DNA from 2 places in the Massilia sp. TWP1-3-3 genome. Region 1 is predicted to be linked to the other one. Evidence: predicted binding sites of a transcription regulator. Region 1 holds the regulator's gene; the other holds the start of a gene.
What was found. Region 1 encodes sigma-54, which starts transcription at its own class of promoters, with help from an activator protein. Its sites were predicted from a motif close to TGGCANGNAANCTGCTTT; they were not measured.
Positions count from the first base shown of each region.

Region 2: the regulator sigma-54 is predicted to act here: its motif matches at 2,436-2,453, upstream of ACP7D4_RS11185 (urease accessory protein UreD).

Region 1 covers NZ_JAFCWX010000001.1:198,574-203,330, reverse strand. The annotation lists gene ACP7D4_RS00945 (KdsC family phosphatase) at 1-299, shown strand, start outside; gene lptC (LPS export ABC transporter periplasmic protein LptC) at 357-953, shown strand; gene lptA (lipopolysaccharide transport periplasmic protein LptA) at 950-1,555, shown strand; gene lptB (LPS export ABC transporter ATP-binding protein) at 1,552-2,310, shown strand; gene ACP7D4_RS00925 (RNA polymerase factor sigma-54) at 2,324-3,808, shown strand; gene hpf (ribosome hibernation-promoting factor, HPF/YfiA family) at 3,879-4,232, shown strand; gene ACP7D4_RS00915 (enoyl-CoA hydratase/isomerase family protein) at 4,326-4,757, shown strand, end outside.
Region 2 covers NZ_JAFCWX010000009.1:111,927-116,683, forward strand. The annotation lists gene ACP7D4_RS11170 (serine hydrolase domain-containing protein) at 1-27, opposite strand, end outside; gene ACP7D4_RS11175 (carotenoid oxygenase family protein) at 47-1,543, opposite strand; gene ACP7D4_RS11180 (DUF2141 domain-containing protein) at 1,557-1,973, opposite strand; gene ACP7D4_RS11185 (urease accessory protein UreD) at 2,463-3,311, shown strand; gene ureA (urease subunit gamma) at 3,323-3,625, shown strand; gene ACP7D4_RS11195 (urease subunit beta) at 3,635-3,958, shown strand; gene ureC (urease subunit alpha) at 3,960-4,757, shown strand, end outside.

The DNA.
Region 1 (4,757 bases):
GCATCATGCATGTCCACCAGGGCATCCACGACAAGCGCATCGCCTTTGCCAGACTGCTGGAAGCGACCGGCTTGACGGCGCAGCAGTGCGGCTATATCGGCGACGACGTGATCGACCTGCCACTGCTGCTGCAGGTCGGCTTTGCGGTCACTGTGCCCACCGGGCACCCGGAGGTGCAACACCGCGCCCATTACGTCACGCGCGCCGGCGGCGGGCGCGGCGCCGTGCGCGAAGTGTGCGACCTGGTGATGCGCGCGCAGGGCACGTACGAGGCGGCGCTGGCGCCGTATTTCGCGTGACAGGCAAGAATCAGGAATCAGGCCTGCGGGACCCATGCCTGCGGGGCGGGGGCCGCCATGGATAAGCGCACCGCCCATCGCTGGCCGCTGCTGCTGACCATCACGGCGCTCATCTTCTCCGCCTTGGGCAGCTTCTGGCTGGTGCAGGTGATGCAGCGCGGCGACGGCCAGGTCGATCCGGCCGCAGCCGGCAACGAGCCTGACTACATCGTTGAAAAATTCAGTTTCGTGCGCATGACGCCCGAAGGCAAGCCGCGCTACCTGTTCTACGGCGCCAAGCTGACCCACCGTCCGCTGGGCGACGTCTCGGACGTCGAGCAGCCCATGCTGCAAAGTCTGGCGCCCGGCCAGAGTCCAATGACCGTCAAGGCCAACACAGCGCGCCTGCGGCATGCGGACGACCAGGTCGACCTGTTGGGCAAGGTCGACGTCTTTCGCCCCGCTTCGCCTATGGCGCGCCTGATGCACATGACCACCGAAGCGCTGACCGTGTTTCCGGAAGAAGACCGCATGGAGTCCCGCGTGCGGGTCGACATGGCGCTGGGCGCCAACACCATTACCGGCGTCGGCATGAAGGCCAACAACGCCACGCGCCAGGTGCAGTTTGCCGGCGGTGGCCAGATCATCGTTCCACCCAAGGGCAGTAGAAAATGAAAAAAATAATAGCAATTGCAGTGTTTGGCCTAGTGGCGCTGGGCGCCTCGGCCGAGAAAGCCGACGCCGGCAAGCGCGCGGTAATCGACTACGGCACGCTGCTGGTGGACGAAGTCGCCCAGGTCACCATCGTTACCGGCAACATCGTCGTCACTAAGGGCACGCTGGTGCTGCGCGCTGAAAAAGCGGTGATCAAGACCAGTCCCGAAGAAGACATGCAGGTGACGCTCACGGGCGTGCCCGGCAAGATGGCGACGTTTCGCCAAAAGCGCGACGGCGGCCCCGAGCTGTGGGTCGAAGGCAATGCGCAGCGCATCGAATACGACGAGCGCAGCGGCGTCGTCAAGCTGTTCGGCAGCGCGCATATCCGCCAGATCGAGGGCAGCACCATGACCGACGAAATCAAGAGCGAATTCATTTCGTACGACAGCATGCGCGAGGTATTCACCGCCCGTAACGACGCCAGCGGCGCGAGCAAGCCGGGCGAGGGCCGCGGCCAGCTGATCATCGCGCCGCGCAAGCCGCGCGCCGCGCCGGCGCCAACCGCGCCAACTGCGCCAACGGGGCCGACTGGCACGCCAGCTCCGACGGGCATGCCATGATCGAACCGAAAGCTTGTGGCAGCACGCTGATCGTGCGCGGCCTGCAGAAAAGCTACGGCAAAAAACTGGTCGTGCGCGACGTATCGCTGCAGGTTGAATGCGGCGAGGTAGTCGGCCTGCTGGGGCCCAACGGCGCCGGCAAGACCACCTCGTTCTACATGATCGTGGGCCTGGTGCCGTCGGATGCCGGCTCGATCGACATCAGCGGCGTGGATATCTCCAGCCTGCCGATTCACCGGCGCGCCGCGCTCGGCCTGTCGTACCTGCCGCAGGAAGCGTCGGTGTTTCGGCGCCTGACGGTCGAAGAAAACATCCTCGCCGTGCTGGAACTGCAAAAGGTCAACGGCAAGCGCCTGAGCAAACCAGAACTCAAGGAGCGGCTCGACACGCTGCTGCATGACCTGCAGATCGAAAAGCTGCGCGAGAACCCGGCCATGTCGCTGTCGGGCGGCGAGCGGCGGCGCGTGGAAATCGCGCGTGCGCTGGCCACCAATCCGCGCTTTGTGCTGCTCGACGAACCGTTCGCCGGGGTCGATCCGATCGCCGTGATCGAGATCCAGCGCATCGTGCGGTTCCTGAAGGAGCGCGACATCGGCGTTTTGATCACCGACCACAATGTGCGCGAAACGCTCGGCATTTGCGACCGTGCCTACATCATCAACCAGGGTGCGGTGCTGGCCTCTGGCCGTCCGGACGACATCATCGCAGACGAATCGGTACGCCGCGTTTATCTGGGTGAGCACTTCCGGATGTAAGCAGGTCAAACCGATGAAACAATCCCTGCAACTACGCACCTCGCAGCACCTTGCGCTCACGCCGCAGCTGCAGCAGTCGATCCGCCTGCTGCAGTTGTCCACGCTCGAACTGCACCAGGAACTCGAACAGCTCCTGACCGACAATCCGCTGCTCGAACGGCTTGACGATCCGCTCGACCATTCGGTGCGCCTGCTGGCCGACGGCGCCATCGGCAGCAGCGCCACGCCGGCCGAGGCGCCGCCCGAACCGGGCGCGCAGGATGCACCGGCGCCGGCCGAAGGCCAAAGCGCCGATGCACCCGAGGGGGAAGCTGCCAGCAACAACGACAACAACAACGACAACGACGGCGAGTGGGGTGACCTGGGCCGCGCCAAGAGCAGCGACGACGAAGATTCGCGCCCGCAGCTCGAGGGCAGCGCGACCACCCTGCGCGAGCATCTGATGGAACAGATGCGCGTGCTGGTGCTCGAAGTGCGCGACCGCGCGCTGGTCGAACTGATCGTCGACGCGCTCGACGACAACGGCTACCTGACCGAGACGCTGGAAGAAATCCATGCGCGCATGCCCGAAGAACTCGAGATCGATTTCGATGAATTCAAGACCGCGCTGTCGCTGCTGCAAAGTTTTGATCCGGTCGGCGTGGGCGCGCGCAATGCGTCCGAGTGCCTGGCGCTGCAGATTCGCGCCATGCGCGGCGTGCCGCTGGTGACGCGCCGCATGGCGCTGGCCATCGTCGAAAAGCACCTGACCTGGTTCGCCCAGCGTGAATTCAACAAGCTGAAAAAAGCGCTCGACTGCGACGACGAAGACTTGCGCGAGGCGCAGACCATCATCCGCCGCTGCAATCCGCACCCGGGCGCCGTGTTCGCCTCCGATGTGTCGGACTTCGTGGTCCCGGACGTGATTGTGCGCAAGGCCAAGGGCGGCTGGTCGGTCTCGCTCAACAACGACGTGATGCCGCGCCTGCGCGTGAACAATATGTACGCGAGCCTGCTCAAGCAGGGCAAGGGCGAAGGCCAGATGGGCGCCCAGTTGCAGGAAGCGAAGTGGCTGATCAAAAACATGCGCCAGCGCTTCGACACCATCTTGCGTGTCTCCGAGGCTATTGTTGAGCGCCAGCGCAATTTCTTCAGCCATGGCGCGGTAGCCATGCGTCCCCTTGTGCTGCGCGAAATAGCTGATACACTTGGTCTACACGAGAGTACTATTTCTCGTGTAACAACTCAGAAATTCATGCTGACCCCGCATGGCATGTTTGAGTTGAAATACTTTTTCGGTAGCCATGTCGCCACCGAAGCGGGGGGAGAAGCATCTTCCACGGCGATTCGTGCACTCATCGTGCAATTGACAGGAGCAGAAGACCCTAAAAATCCATTATCCGATAGTAAGATTGCGGACATGCTGGGGGAACAGGGTATGGTCATCGCTCGCCGCACCGTTGCCAAGTACCGCGAAGCGCTCAAAATCCCGCCCGTCAGCCTCAGGAAGTGTCTGTAATCGGCATTTTTATGCCGTTCCTCTGCGCGCCGCGCACGAACGGAAAGTGACACCATTATTAGGAGTGTGTATGAATCTCACAATTAGCGGACATCATCTCGAAGTGACCCCAGCCATCCGTGAATACGTACAAACCAAGCTCGAGCGCGTCAAGCGCCATTTCGATCACGTGATTGATATTGCCGTGATCCTCACCGTGGATAACCTGACTGAAAAAGAAAAACGACAAAAGGCTGAAATCAACCTTCGCCTGTCGGGCAAGACCGTGTATGTAGAAAGCCTGTCGCATGACCTGTACGCCGCTATCGACACCCTGATCGACAAGCTCGACCGTCAAGTCATGAAGTACAAGGACAAGGTCCAGGACCATAATCACCAGGCCATCAAGCACCTGCCTGAAGAAGAACTCCCTGAAGCCATCTAAGGCCCGGGATTCTTGACACGAGGGCGCCTGCGGCGCCCTTTTTGCATCTGCGGAGGCTAAAATATGGGTCTATCCATTTATTGTCAGCCTTCCATGAGCGAATACGTCCAGACCCGCGTTGCCAACCGTACCGGCATCATCACCCTCGACCGTCCCAAAGCGCTTAATTCGCTGTCGCTGCAGATGGTGCGCGACTTGACGGCGGTGCTGCAGGCCTGGCGCGCGGATGACGCCGTCGATGCGGTCGTGCTTGGCAGCAGCAGCCCCAAGGCGCTGTGCGCCGGCGGCGACATCCGTTTTTTCCATGAGGTGGGCGGCAAGAGCCCGATGGGCGGCAGTGCCTTGCTGGAAGACTTTTTTACCGAAGAATACGCGCTCAATCACCTGATCCATTTCTATCCCAAGCCCTACGTGGCGCTGATGGACGGCGTGGTCATGGGCGGCGGGATGGGCATTGCGCAGGGCGGGCCCGACTGCCGTATCCGCATCGTCACCGAGAAGACCAAGATGGCGATGCCGGAAGTA
Region 2 (4,757 bases), on a different contig from region 1:
GCAGCCGGCCAGCACTAGGAGCAGCATGAACGGTGCAGCACGCATCTTAGCTTTGAAGGAAATTGCCATGGAAGCATTGTGGCGCACGGTAGGGCAGGCGCGCAAGTGCAACCGGTCCCGCGCTGACGCGGCTGGCGTCAAATACCGTCAACACGGTTTGCGCGCGCCGGGTGTCTTGCGCCACCCCGACCAGATAGCCGTCGGTTTCGGACCTGGCGTTGGCGCGCGGGACCAGCACATGTTCCTCGACTTGCCAGCCGGCGTCGAAAAGGTGGGAATCTGCCTTGCCGTTGTCGGTGTCGACCAAGTTGACGGTATCGAATTTGACGTCGGTCTTGCGCGGCGAGCTGCTGATCAGGGCCAGCCTGCGATGGCGCTGCGCGACCACGTGCGGCATCACGCGCGGGAACTCGCTGGCCGCCAGCATGCGTTCGATGCTCGCCTGGCCCGTCGCGTAATTGAGCGTGACGTGCACGCAATCGCTGCGCTGGTCCCGGTTCTTCTGGCGCTCGCCCTGCATCAGGCGCGCCAGGTCGCCCAGCACGTCGCCGGCATGGAGCACCACGTCAAAGCGGGTTGCGGCGCCGTCATCCCAGGCGTTCCCGAAGTGAAAAACCATCAGCGGCGGCAGCTCGAACACCTGGCGTACCTTCAGCGTCGCCTTGGAGACGACGATGGCACGCAGCGGGCGCGCGCTGGCGCCGCTGCCGGCCCAGTGATGCTGCTCGGCGAAGCTCTTGTCCTCGGCCGCCACCATGTCGTACGGCGGCACCAGGAAAATCAGGTGCCTGGCGCTGACCACGAAGTCGTGCACCATGGCCAGTTGCGGCACGTCGATCACGGCGTGCGACAGCATCTGGCCGTTGGCGCCGATACGGTAGATCACCAGCTTGTCGGCGCCGGACAGGGCGCCGAAGTTCCACATGCCGCCGTCCGGATCGAGCTTGGGGTGGGCCGAAAACGGCATCGACTTCAGTTCGTCGGTCCAGGTTTTGAGGCCCACCGTGGCCAGCGTGAGCGGATCGACCTCGGTGGCCGAGCCGCCTTCCCACAACGCGTACACGCGGCCCTGGAACGGCAGCAGGTTGGTATTGGCCGCATTCAAGGTGTCGTTGTCCTTGATGCCGCGGCGCGCAATGTGGGTGCCGAACGTGGGGTACAGGAATTGGCCCGCCGCCGACTCCTCGGTGAATTTTTGCGTGGCGACGAAGCGGCCGCGGTGGCTCACCTTGCCGTCGGCAATCTGCCAGCGCTGGGCGAAGCCGTCGCCGTCGAACAGGTGGTGATAGCGTTCGCCGCCCAGTTCGAGGCGCCCGGGCCCGTTGCGGTAAAAAATGCCGTTCAGGTCGGCGGGAAGGCGGCCCGTGACTTTGGCCTCGCCGGCTTTTTCGCCGACAGTGTCGGCATACACGACCAGGCTCGGGTCGCGCTGCAGCGCCGCCTGGAAGCGCTTGAAGGTGGCGGCGTCGGCCAGCGCGGCGCCGGAGGTGAGGGCGAGAGCGCCGAAAGCGGCGCCGGAGGAGAGAAATTTGCGGCGGTCCATGCTGTTTTCCCCCTTATTTCAGTGACACGCGCAGGCTGGCGCCGGCGGCGGGCAGTACGAATCGGGCGCTGGCATAGCTCGGTGGCCCCATTTTTCCCAACGCGTTATTGCTGAAGCCGTAGTCTTCGGTGGGGATGCCGAGCAGGTTCCGGTCCATCTTGCCATTCGCGTTGGCGTCGTGGTAGACGGCGAAGGCATAGTCGCCCTCCGGCAGATCCCCGATGACGACGGTAGTGCCGTTCAGCGTGGCGGGCGCGCCGCCGGACTTGGCCGCAGCCTTGAGGAAGGTGCCTTCCGAATTGAAAACGGCGACCAGCACGCTGCCGGTAGCGGCCTTGACGTCGTCGACCTGAATGGTGAGATCGGCGGCGCCGGCGAGGCCGGTGGCCAGGCTTGTGACGAGGAAGGCGGTCTTGATCAGGGTGTGCATGGTTGTCTCCGGTGGTGTGGTTGCGATGCATGCCACTGTAGGGAAAAGCCGGCGCCGCAAGTTGGTGATGCGACCAATGGCAGCAAAACGGCGCCAGTTGCAGCCACGCGCCGCCAGTTGCGGCGATCAGCCGGGGGCTGCCTGCACCGGCACAGGATAGCGGGCAAATTGCGCTCGTCATGCACAGCGCATTGACCCGGAAAAACGGCAGGACTACGATCATCTTACGCTCAGCCGCAGGGCGAAAAGACCAGCTTGCACTTGCGACGGGCATGGTGTGCCAGGCGGTGCACCGGCACGGTGCGATCCGGTGTTGGATGTTGCTGTAGTTGCTGTAGTGGCTGTAGTTGCTGTAGTTGCTGTCTGGTGCGCCAGGGTGGGGGCCCTGGTGCGTCCTGAAAGGGTCAGGGGTGTCCGTTGGGTTCGGATGCCCCTTTTTTTGCGTCCTTGCAGATATTGGGCTGGCATGCATCCTGCTAAGTAGAAAATATGCCCGACTCCACCCACCCATCCTCCGTCGACGCCAGCGCCTGGCAAGCCAGCCTGCGGCTGCGCTTCGCCGACGATGCCGGTACCACGCGTTTGGTCGAACGCGCGCACAGCGGACCGCTGCGAGTCCAGAAGCCGCTTTATCCCGAAGGCGCGCACATCTGCCACGCGATCGTGATCCATCCGCCGGGTGGCGTGGTCGGCGGCGACCGCCTCGCGATCGACGTCGGCGCCGGCCCCGCCACGCATGCCTTCCTGACGTCGCCGGGCGCCGCCAAGTGGTACCGCGCCAACGACAAGCTGTCGATGCAGGACGTGCACATCAGCGCCGGCGCCGGGGCGTGCGTCGAGTGGATGCCGCAGGAAGCCATCTTTTTCAATGACGCCAACGTGCGCATGACGCACCAGGTCGAACTGGCGGCCGACGCGCGCTACATCGGGGCCGAGATCCTGTGCTTTGGCCGCAGCGCCTCGGGCGAACGTTTTGACAGCGGCGCCGTCGCCCAGCGCACCGGCATCCGGCGCGCGGGCAAGCTGCTGTGGTGGGAGCAGGGTATGCTGACAGGGGGCAGTGCGGCCATGCACAGCGTGTTCGGCCTGCATGGCGCGACCGTCTGCGCCACGCTGATCGGGGTCGGCGTTGGGCCGGGTGTGCCGGCGCCGCTGCTGGCGGCCATGCGCGCGCTCGATCCGGCGCTTGCCGTCACGCAGATCAAACCGGTGTTCGTCGCGCGCCTGCTGTGCGCCGACAGCGAACGGGCGCGCCGCGTCGTTACCGGCGTATGGCAATTGCTGCGCCCTTACTTGCTCGGCTGCGCCGCGCCGGTGCCGCGCATCTGGAATACCTGATTGGAGGCCGCATGGACCTGACACCCCGCGAAAAAGACAAGCTGCTCATTTTTACCGCCGGCCTGCTGGCCGAAAGGCGCCTGGCGCGCGGACTGCGCCTGAACTATCCGGAGGCGGTGGCGCTGATCAGCGCGGCCATCATGGAGGGCGCGCGCGAGGGCAAGAGCGTGGCGCAGCTGATGTCCGAAGGCGCCCGCATCCTGAGCCGCGCCGACGTCATGGAAGGCATCGCCGAGATGATCCCCGACATCCAGGTCGAGGCCACTTTCCCGGACGGCAGCAAGCTTGTGACCGTCCACAATCCGATTCCGTAGAAGGTTGCCATGATCCCTGGTGAATATTTGCTCGAGGACGACGATATCACCTTCAACCTCGATCGCGCATGCGTGACGCTGGTCGTTGCCAACAGCGGCGACCGCCCGATCCAGGTCGGCTCGCACTTTCATTTTTTCGAAGTCAATACGGCTCTCAAGTTCGGGCGCAGCGCGGCCATTGGCATGCGCCTCAATATCGCGGCCGGCACGGCTGTGCGCTTCGAGCCGGGCCAGCAACGCACCGTCGAACTGGTGGCGCTGGCCGGAGAGCGCCGTGTGTTCGGCTTTAACGGCCTGGTGATGGGCGAGCTGCCGCCTGCGGGAGCGAACTGACATGCCGTCCATTACCCGCCGCGCCTACGCCGAAATGTACGGCCCCACCACCGGGGACCGCATCCGCCTGGCCGACACCGAGCTGTTCATCGAAATCGAGAAGGACTTCGCCTTGTATGGCGAAGAGGTCAAGTTCGGCGGCGGCAAGGTGATCCGCGACGGCATGGGCCAGTCGCAGCGCGTGCACGCGCTGGTAATGGACACCGTCATCACCAACGCCGTCATCGTCGACCATTGGGGTATCGTCAAGGCCGACATTGGCATCAAGAACGGCCTGATCGCCGCCATCGGCAAGGCCGGCAATCCGGACATCCAGCCAGGCGTGACGATGGCCATCGGCGGGGCGACCGAGATCATCGCCGGCGAAGGCAAGATCGTCACCGCCGGCGGGGTCGATACGCACATCCACTTCATCTGCCCCCAGCAAATCGAGGAGGCCTTGATGAGCGGCGTGACCACGATGATAGGCGGCGGCACCGGCCCCGCCACCGGTACAGCTGCCACCACCTGCACGCCGGGGCCGTGGCATCTGCATTCAATGCTGGCCGCTGCCGATGCGTTTCCGATGAATCTGGGCTTCATGGGCAAGGGCAATGTGAGCCTGCCGGCGCCGCTGGAAGAACAGGTGCTGGCCGGTGCGGTGGGCCTCAAATTGCACGAGGACTGGGGCAGTACCCCGGCCGCCATTGACAATTGCCTGGCCGTGGCCGACCGCATGGACGTGCAGGTGGCGCTGCATTCCGATACCCTGAACGAGGGCGGTTTTCTGGAAACCACGCTGGCCGCCTTCAAGGACCGC